DNA from 3 places in the Kribbella sp. NPDC023972 genome. Region 1 is predicted to be linked to each of the others. Evidence: riboswitches for the same ligand, from Rfam matches in the RefSeq annotation. Region 1 holds a riboswitch; each other region holds the start of a gene.
What was found. Region 1 has a riboswitch for S-adenosylmethionine ahead of AB0F43_RS01400 (aminotransferase class V-fold PLP-dependent enzyme). Riboswitches for the same ligand answer to the same signal wherever they lie in the genome.
Positions count from the first base shown of each region.

Region 1 (3,266 bases):
GCGCGGACCCGGAGTGGGATCGCGTAGACCGGGGTGCCGGTGATCACCAGCGCGCCGAAGATCGACAGCAGGACCAGCAGCGGTGCGGCGACGTACTGGGTGAGCAGGTCGGACAGGAAGGTCGAGATGAAGTACCCGATCGCGCCGCCGGCCTCCTGGATCGGGGCGTCGGCGGGGTTGCCGGGCCGCGGCAGGCCGTTGGCGATGTGGATCAGGCCGAGCACACCGAGGGTGAACGTGGTCCAGCCGATCACCTGGCGTCCGGCCGGGCCGTTGCGGTCCGGGTCGCGCATGGTGCGCAGGGCGGTGAACAGGAGCATCAGGGGGACGGCCCAGCCGAGCATGCCGACGCTGCCGCCGACGACGACCCGGATGACGTGGCCGACCGCTCCCGGCAGGTCCCACCAGATGGCGGCGGCCACTACGACCGCCAGGCCGATCAGGAACAGGCCGGCGCCGTCGCGGCGGTGCTCGGGGTCGAGGTCGCGGGCACCGTTGCCGATCCCGCGGACCATGCCGCCGAGCACGTGGGCGATCCCGATCCACATCTTCACGATGCCGCGACCGAGCGCGAGCATGGCGGCGGCGAACGGGCCCGGTCCGCTGTTTTTGGGCGTGCTGGTCCGCGCAGCGGTGGATCCACCGCGCTTCGCGCTCTGCCCACGCTTCTGGGCGCCTGACGGACGGGAGCGTCCACCAGCAGCCGACCTCGCCGTACCCGGCCGGTTGGCTGCTGACTTCTGCGCCCGCGCCGGGGAAGACGTGCGGGTCGCCATATCCCTCAGGCTACCCCGACTACCTCTCGAGTCACACGTGTCACACGCCGGTCACACCGCCCCATCCGTAGCGTCACGACGCCGCCACCGGAACAGGTGCCACAGCACGACGTACCACCCGAGCGCCGCCAGACCGCCGAGAACGAGGCCGGGTCAACTACGAGCGCAGAAGGTCGCCGGCAACAGTCAGGCGCCGGTGGTGCCGTCCAGTTGTTCGCGGAGGAGGTCGGCGTGGCCGCAGTGGCGGGCGTACTCGCCGATCAGGTGGAGGTAGATCATCCGGAGCGTCGACTCGACGCCTTTGAAGGCGAAACGCTCGTCGAGCGATCGCCCGGCCGCGGCCTCGTCGGACAGCTTCCACTCCGCGATCAAGCCGTCGTACGCCGCCTGCGCCTCGGCCGGATCGATCAGCTCGAAGTCCGCATCCTTGCCCAGCTCCAGCGGGAACACCGGCTCAGCCGGCTCCCCCGAGGCGAAGTGGATCCGGAACCAGATCCGCTCCACCTTGGTCAGATGCCGGATCAGCCCGAGCAGCGAGAGGGTCGACGGCGGCGAGGGTCGCTCGGCCAACTGCTCCGCGGTCAGGCCGGCGCACTTGAACAGCAGGGTGGTGCGATAGAAGTCCAGGTACCCCTGCAGCAGGTCGCGTTCGGGCGCGGTCAGCGAGCCGTCCGGTCGTTCGACGGCGGGTGCTCTCCAGGTCACTACGTTCCTCTCGTCCACAATGTGTTCGTCCATCTCATCATATGAGATTGACACTGGCGTTCACCGTAGCCCGTTCGTTACCGTCTTCGGCAGGTCATGAGCGCCAGCGTCAAGCCCCGGCTCGCTGGCCGGCAACCCTCCTCCGCGGTGGGGTGCCCCGGGTGAAGACCAGGCCGTGCGGATACCCCGCTCGGCAAGTGCGGACTTCCTGGGAGCAGCAGCATGTCGATTCTCTCCATCCTCGAGCCTGCCAGTACGACGACCCCGCGGCCTACGGGGGCCCGGCTCGCGACCGGCAGCATCCCCGCCACGGTGGGTTCGGACCTGCTGGTCCCCCTGGCCGACGGCCGGGTCACCGACTACGCCAACTTCGACCACGGCGCCAGTGCGCCGTGCCTGGAGTCGGTGCGCGCGAGCGTCGAGGCGGCGCTGCCGTCGTACGCGTCGGTGCACCGCGGCAACGGGTACGCCTCGCGGATCACCACACAGTGGTACGAGCGGGCGCGTGCCGAGGTGCACGCGTTCGTCGGCGCTCGGCCGGACGACCAGGTGATCTTCACCCGGCAGACGACCGACGCGCTCAACCTGCTCGCGCACGCGGTGCCGGCGGACGCGACCGTGATCGTGTTCGAGTCCGAGCACCATGCAGCGCTCCTCCCCTGGCCGGCCGAGCGGACCGTGCGCCTCGAGGCGCCGAGCACGCCGAACGATGCCGTGAGCAACGTTGCCGACGCACTGCGCAAGGCGCCCGAGGGTCCGCGGCTCGTCGTCGTGACCGGCGCGTCCAACGTCACCGGCGAGATCTTCCCGATCGCCGAGATCGCGGCCGTTGCCAGGGCCCACGGCGCTCGGGTCTGCCTGGACGCGGCGCAGCTCGCGCCGCACCGGCCGGTCGACATCGCCGAGCTCGACGTCGACTGGGTCGCGCTGTCCGGCCACAAGCTCTACGCGCCGTACGGCGCCGGTGCCCTGATCGGCCGCGCTGACTGGCTGGACGCCGCCGAGCCTTACCTGTACGGCGGTGGCGCCACGACCGCGGTCACCGATGACCTCGTGGTCTGGGCGACCGGTCCGGCCCGGCACGAGGGCGGCTCCCCCAACGTCATCGGCGCGATCGCGCTGGCCTCGGCCTGTGCGGCGATCAGCAAGCACCGCGACGCGATCGAGCAGCATGAGCGCAGCCTGCTCGCCCGGCTTCGGACCGGTCTGGCTCAGATTCCCGGCGTCACGACGTACTCGCTCTTCGGCCAGGACGCGGATCGGGTCGGCACGGTGTGTTTCACCGTCGCCGGGCTGACCTCGACGCTGGTGTCCGCGGCGCTGAGCGCGGAGTACGGCATCGGTGTCCGGGACGGCAAGTTCTGTGCGCACCCGCTGGTCGGCCACCTGCTGGCCGGCGCCCCCGAGCACCGCACAGCCGTCCGGGCGAGCCTGGGTCTCGGTACGACGCGCGAGCACGTCGACCGCCTCGTCAACGCCGTCCGAACGCTGGCCACCAGCGGACCCCGGTCGGAGTACGAGGAGTCGGCGCACGGCTGTCAGCCTGCCGACGATCCCCGCGATCTCCACGCCCCGCGGATCTGGTAGTCAAGCCGCCCTCCTACTGCTCAGGAGGTACAAGGCCTACGTGGTGAGCAGCGAACGCCAGTAGGTCCGCCCATTCCGACGCGACCATCGCGGCGGGTTTCCCGAAGCCGTGACCGGTGTTGACCTCAACCCGGGTCAAGACAGGTTCGGCGGAGGACTGGGCATGCTGCAACGCGGCGATGAACTTGTGACTGTGCA
Region 1 is NZ_JBEZZH010000001.1:310,633-313,898, forward strand. Features, by position in the region: gene AB0F43_RS01390 (DNA translocase FtsK 4TM domain-containing protein) at 1-776, opposite strand, end outside; gene AB0F43_RS01395 (DinB family protein) at 963-1,481, opposite strand; SAM riboswitch class IV at 1,574-1,687, shown strand; gene AB0F43_RS01400 (aminotransferase class V-fold PLP-dependent enzyme) at 1,704-3,068, shown strand; gene AB0F43_RS01405 (prolyl oligopeptidase family serine peptidase) at 3,082-3,266, opposite strand, start outside.

Region 2 (3,266 bases), on a different contig from region 1:
TGCGCCGGCTGGGCATGACCCACAACCCCGCCGACAACTTCGACGACCCCTCCGTCCCCGACGGCCCACTCCGCCCCAACGTCCTTTACCGAATCACGCGATGACACTGCAGATCGCCGTACCCGACCTCCCGCTCCTCGAACGAGCCGTCCACAAGTTCACAACACCGCCGACGAGCCCTGACGTCGTACGGTTCAGGCATTGCCGCGGTGGGGTGGGCAGAGGTAGAAGAGTTCGGGGTCACCTTCGTCGAGACCGTGCAGCAACCCGACTGCCGACCAGCCGGCGCGCTGGAGTAGTTGCTGCATCGGGTGGTTCGAGACGTTGGTGGACGTGAACAGCTTCGGCGCGGTGCACGCGGCCTCGGCAGCATTCAGAAGGCGTACGCCGACGCCGCGCCGCCGGGCGTTGGACGCGACCATGAGCAATGTGACGAAGCCCTGCTCGAAGAACGTGTACTCGAGCGTGAGGTACCCCTGCGGTTTCGAGCTGTTCTCCGCCATGAGGACCAGGCCCTGTTCGCACCACCGTCGGATGTCGTCGGTTCGTGCTTGATCTCCCATCGCCGCGACCTCGTCGATCTCGGCCAGCGATGACCAGTCCGACCTCTCCGCGCGGCGTACCGTCAGCGCGCTGTCCGACTCCATGCAGGAATCGTGGCACAGGGCCCCGTCACGACGCGCGGGATTTCTCTAGTCAGCTTTCAGACGGGATGCGACGACCGCGCCGATTCAAACGCCTCTCACGGGTGGTGCGCCAGCGTCGAGGCGTCCGGCCAGGTCATGCGGAGGCACTTCGGGGAGCCGTTCAGGCGGGTCGGGTCGCCGCCGGGTGGTGGGACGGTTGCCGTCTCCACGCAGGTGGCTCCGCGGGCGCGGTAGAAGTGCTGCGCATTGGTGTTCTGCTCCAGCACCCACAGGTACATCGCGTCGCCGGTCGCCTGGTCGATGACAGCTTGTGCGGCGCGGGCGAGGAGTTGTGTGCCGATGCCGGTACGGCGTTGGCTGCTGTAGACATGCAGATTGTCGACAAGGCTCCCCCACCTCGGGTCGTTGTCGAACCTGACGTGGACGAAGCCCACCAGTTGGTCGTCGTACTCGGCGAGGATGGTCGCAGTGCCGGTCGGTGCGGCAAGCCGTGCCGACCAGACCTCGCGACGATCGGTGTCGATGTCACCATCGAGGAACGAGTCCGCGTACGCGCCCCGGTAGTGCCGACGCCAACTGTCGGCGTGCAGCAGCGCGACCTGCTCAGCGTCACCTGCGCCAGCCGAACGGAACCGTAATGGCATGGGAACCTCCATCTCGCGGCTTGCCCGGCACCCTTTGTGCCGAGCCTGGTCCTCACCCGGGGCACCCCACCCACGTAGGAGGGTTGCCGGCCAGCAAGCCGGGGCTATCCGCTGGCACTCATGACCTTCACCGAAACCGTAGCAGTCACCCGATCACGCCACGAAGAAATTCCAGCAAGCGGTCATCGTCCAACGCCGTGCCCCGCACACTGCCCAAGGACCTTGGGCAGTCGATGAATCAGCGGATCAGTCCGTTGGACCGTGCCCTCCACAGCTCCTCGCGCGCAGGCTTGGTGTCGAGCAGCTCCAGTCCTCGCACCGCCCAGTCCCGCAGCGACTCGTCGGCGCTGTAGACCTGCTCGGTCAGCACCGGCAGCGCAGCCGGCGACCGAGCCTCGCCGATGAGCTCCAGCAACCAGCACCCGAGCCCGTGGTCCTTGCGCTCCCCGGCGAACGCGGCCAGCAGTTCGTCGACATGCTCGGCCGCATGAGGAAACAGCAGCTGGAACCCGTCCTCCCGGGTCTGCGGATCGCGACTACGCATGAGCCGCATCGCCTGCTCGAATCTCTGCATTACGCGGTCAACCGTTCTGGTCGTTACGGACGACGCAGGCGAACCGCCAGGAAGAAAGGGGTGGTCTGCGTCTTGTCGAATCGCCGTGGATCGATCTGCCGAGCATCCTCGGTGGCACGCGGCTCGACCAGGCGCTCCAGCGTGAACCCCGCGCCGAGAAGTTCTCCCAGGAACGTCTCCAACGTCATCCGCCAGTAGGTATGGGTGAACCGGCTGCCCTGCCATTGAGCCTCAACCCGCTCCTCATCGAAGTACGAGCCGCCGAACCAACTCCAGTCAGCCGCGGGGTGCGTCGTCGAAACGAGGAGTATTCCGCCTGGCCGCAATACCCGCCGAACCTCGGCGAGCAGTTGCTCCCGCCCGTGGATGAGGTGGTACACGAGAGCCATCACGGCAAGGTCGAACGACCCGTCTGGGAGGAACGACAGCGGCTGCTCCAGATCATGCTGATGCAGCTCAACGCTGTCTCCAAGCCTTTCCCGCGCGGCACTCAGCAGCGCCTCGCTGCCCTCAACTCCCACAACCCCAGTCGCTCCACGCTCCAAAAGCTCCGCCGCGTAATGCCCTGCCCCGCACCCGAGGTCCACCACCCGCAACCCCGACACGTCCCCCGCCAGCTCCAGCATGGCCGGCCGATCGGTGTACGCGTTGTAGACCCCATCAGTAGCGCGCTCAGCAAAATACGCGCCCTTCTCCCCGTGATACGCGCCCTCAGCACTCATCCGGTCATCCTGGCATCACTCGCCACGTACGACGAGCATGTTTCGTTCCTGCCAGATCTAGGGCCAACGTGCACGCCGCGTCGTGATCCGGTTTATGCGTCGTACGTCGTGCCGATTGCGTCGAGGTCGCGTACGGCGTACCGGTGATGCTCCCACTCCTCCTCGAGAATCACGTGCAGGCAGGAGAGAGTGGTCTCCTCGCGTTCGGGGGCCCACGGGTTCTTGCGCGCTACGGCCAGGTCGTCCGCTGTGACGGTGGCGAGGAAGTCGCGCACCATCGCGAGGCGACCCGCCCGGACCTCCAGCACTTCGGCGTACGACGGTGTGACCGTCGTGAAGACCGACATGTCCAAGCCGTCGTCCTCGGCGCCGGCGCCCGCTAGACCGATGGGGTGGAACGGCTGTTCGATCCCCAGGACCGCCTGGCGAAACCACAAGTCCGTGGCAAGGATCAGGTGCCGCAGCGTTTGCACGAACGACCACTCGCCACTCACCGACACGTCGACCGTTCCGGCCGGCATCGCCGCGACGCGCTCGAGCGTGGCCGCCCAAGTGCGCTCGAGGACAGCCCAGGCCGCACGCAAACCATCCGGATCTCCGGCCCGCCGGTCGGCCCGGCCGGGAAAGCGCCGGTCGAGTTCAGCCTCGACGAGCGGCGTCACGTCAACGCCGTTGACCC
Region 2 is NZ_JBEZZH010000004.1:206,672-209,937, reverse strand. Features, by position in the region: gene AB0F43_RS18095 (GNAT family N-acetyltransferase) at 1-104, shown strand, start outside; gene AB0F43_RS18090 (GNAT family N-acetyltransferase) at 195-647, opposite strand; gene AB0F43_RS18085 (GNAT family N-acetyltransferase) at 743-1,291, opposite strand; SAM riboswitch class IV at 1,302-1,417, opposite strand; gene AB0F43_RS18080 (hypothetical protein) at 1,530-1,865, opposite strand; gene AB0F43_RS18075 (class I SAM-dependent methyltransferase) at 1,889-2,587, opposite strand; gene AB0F43_RS18070 (DinB family protein) at 2,680-3,266, opposite strand, start outside.
Region 2: another riboswitch for S-adenosylmethionine. It lies ahead of AB0F43_RS18085 (GNAT family N-acetyltransferase); the one in region 1 lies ahead of AB0F43_RS01400 (aminotransferase class V-fold PLP-dependent enzyme).

Region 3 (3,266 bases), on a different contig from region 1:
GCAGGCCGTCGGCGAACCGGACGTCGTCGTTGTCGACGTACACGTTCACGAACCGCCGCAGCTCGCCGGACTCGTCCAGCACCCGGGCCTTGATCCCCGGGTACGAGCTGTCCAGCGACTCGAGCACCTCGCTCAGCGTCGCCCCCTCGGCGCTGACTGAGGACGCCCCCTGGGTGTAGGGCCGCAGGATGGTCGGTACCCGAACACTGACACTCACTGCAATCCTGCCTTCACGAAGGCGTCGTACGACGCGGGGATGGTCACCTTGGGGCCGACCCGGTCGGCCACGGCGTCGAGCGTCTTCAGCCCGTCGCCGGAGTTGATGATCACCGTCTCGGCCTCGGGGTCGAGCTGACCGGACTCGATCAGCTTCTTCAGCGTCGCGACCGTCACGCCACCCGCGGTCTCGGTGAAGATGCCCTCGGTCCGGGCCAGCAGCTGGATACCCTCGACAACCTCTTCGTCGGTGACGTCCTCGATCGCACCTCCGGTACGCCGGGCCACGTCCAGGACGTACGGCCCGTCGGCCGGGTTGCCGATCGCGAGCGACTTGGCGATGGTGTCCGGCTTCACCGGCTTCACCACGTCGTACCCGTCCCGGAACGCCTGCGCGACGGGCGAGCAGCCGGTGGCCTGGGCGCCGTACACCTTGTAGTCGGTCGCGTCGACCAGGCCGAGCTTGCCGAGCTCGGTGAAGCCCTTGTCGATCTTGGTCAGCTGCGAACCGGAGGCGACCGGGATGACGATCTGCTGTGGCAGCCGCCAGCCGAGCTGCTCGGCGATCTCGAAGGCCAGGGTCTTGGAGCCCTCGGAGTAGTACGGGCGGACGTTGACGTTGACGAACGCCCAGCCCTCCTCCTCGCCGGCGATCTCCGAGGCCAGCTTGTTCACGTCGTCGTAGTTGCCCTCGACGGCGACCAGGGTGCCGCCGTACACGGCGGTGGTGATCACCTTGGGGCGCTCGAGGTCGTGCGGGATGAACACGACCGAGCGGATACCGGCCCGGGCCGCGGCAGCGGCCACGGCGTTGGCCAGGTTGCCGGTGGAGGGGCAGGCGAAGACCTTCATGCCGAGCTCGCGGGTGGCGCTCAGGGCACTCGCGACCACGCGGTCCTTGAAGGAGTGGGTCGGGTTGCCGGAGTCGTCCTTCACCCACAGCTTGCGCAGGCCGAGCTCGCGGGCCAGGTTGCCGGCGTCGATCAGCCGGGTGTAGCCGGGCTCGGTGTTCGGGAAGCTGGCCACGTCGACGGGGACGGGCAGCAGCGGCTGGTAGCGCCAGATGTTCTTGGGGCCGGCCTCGATCTGCTCCCGGGTGATGGTCGGGTACTCGTACCCGACCTCGAGCGGACCGAAGCACTCCGTACAGGCGTAGAACGGACCGAGCGGCGACTTCGCCCCACACGCGCGACAGCTCAGGTGCGTACCGTTGCCGAAGGCACCTTCACGGAGGGTGTGGGTGGTCGAGGCGGCGGTCAGGCTCATGTGAGGTTCCCCTCTCATCTTCCCCGGTCACCGGATTTCGGCGCGGGACGGATTTGGCACCGTTCCGCCGCGAGGGCCCCGGACTGGGACCTCAACGGGGAGGGTTGCCGGGACTTCAACGGGCCGTTTCCCTCAGTCCCTCTGGATGAGCTCCCCCGAGGTTACCCAATCGGGTCCATATTGTGTCTTCAGTTCCCACTATCCGAGACAGCCGATCTCAGCTTTCCCGCCGGGCCCGGAAGGTACGGCGGTACGCCGACGGCGAGGTGTGGAGCTGCTTGGCGAAGTGGTGCCGCAGCGTCACCGGGGTGGCGAAGCCGGCCGCCAGTGCGATCTCCTCCACCGGCGCGTCCCCGGTCTCCAGCATGGTCAGCGCCGCCTGGATCCGCTGGGCGATCAGCCACTTGCCCGGTGTCGTCCCGGTCGCTTTCACGAAGTGCCGGAGGTACGTCCGCGGCGACAACCCGGCCTGCTTGGCCAGATCCGGTACGCCGATGGGCTCGGCGAGATGTTCGAGCGCCCAGCCCAGGCTCCGAGCGACCGAGGCGTCATCGGGGTCGGGCGGCACCGGGGACTCGATGTACTGCGCCTGGCCGCCGGACCGGTAGGGCTGGATCACGAGCCGCCGAGCCACCGCGTTCGCCACGGCCGCGCCGTGGTCTTTCCGGACCAGGTGCAGGGCCAGGTCCAGCCCGGCGGCACATCCCGCGCTCGTGAGTACGTCGCCTTCGTCGGTGTAGAGCGGCTCCGGATCCACGACGATCTTCGGATAACGCTCGCGCAGCAGGTCGGCGTACCGCCAATGGGTGGTGGCGCGCCGGCCGTCGAGCAGGCCGGCGGCCGCCAGCGCGAACGCGCCCGAGCAGATCGACACGATCCTGGCACCCCTTCGATGGGCCGTCCGCAGCGCCTCGATCAGCTCTCCGGAGGTATCAGCACCGGGATCGGCGACACTCGGGATGACGACCGTGTCCGCGGCCGCGAACTCCTCCAGGCCGTGCGGGCTGCTCAACGTGGCACCGCCGAGCACACGGATCGGCTCGGGCGTCTCGGTGCAGACCTTCAACTCGTACCAGGGCTGGTCGATATCCGGCCAGGCCAGCCCGAACACCTCGATCACGATGCCCGCTTCGAAGGCAGTCATCCCGTCGTACCCGAGGACTGAAACAGTGCGCTGACCCATGTCATTATCTTAGCGATAGTCGTCGTTCGCGCCACTTCTGCGCGCGGGCCGGCCCTTGGACGATGGAGACATGTTCAAGGTATTGAAGGAGATCGCAGCCGGAATCCACGCCGCCAGCGCGATCCGTCACGGGATCGAGCCGCCCGCCTGGGTGTTCAGGTCCGGCGGAGGTCGAGCATCCGCATCAGCGGCGTCACCGCAACGCCGTGAACAACCACGCTCAGCACGACGGTGAAGCCGACGGTCGCCCACAACCACGGCAGGTCGGTGCGGAAGTCGGCGCCCGCATACGCCAGATAGAACACCGACCCGACACCCCTGATCCCGAACGCCGCGGTCACCCACCGCTCGGATCGCCGCAGCGGCGTCCCGGCCAGGGCCGCCCAGGCGGTCAGTGGACGGATCACCAGTACCAGCAGAACCCCGAGCGCGGCACCGGCCGAGGTCAGCGGCTCGAGCAACCCGGCCGTGATCGCGACCCCCAGAAGCAGCAGGATCCCCCAGGTGAGGATGTGTTCGAGCTGCTCGATGAACCCGTGCAGTTCCTCATGGAAGTCGTGGCTTCGTTCGGCCGAACGCAACCCCAGCGCCGCGACGAACA
Region 3 is NZ_JBEZZH010000002.1:748,756-752,021, reverse strand. Features, by position in the region: gene AB0F43_RS12745 (ubiquitin-like small modifier protein 1) at 1-217, opposite strand, end outside; gene thrC (threonine synthase) at 214-1,482, opposite strand; SAM riboswitch class I at 1,494-1,634, opposite strand; gene AB0F43_RS12735 (helix-turn-helix domain-containing protein) at 1,700-2,665, opposite strand; gene AB0F43_RS12730 (cation:proton antiporter) at 2,821-3,266, opposite strand, start outside.
Region 3: another riboswitch for S-adenosylmethionine. It lies ahead of thrC (threonine synthase); the one in region 1 lies ahead of AB0F43_RS01400 (aminotransferase class V-fold PLP-dependent enzyme).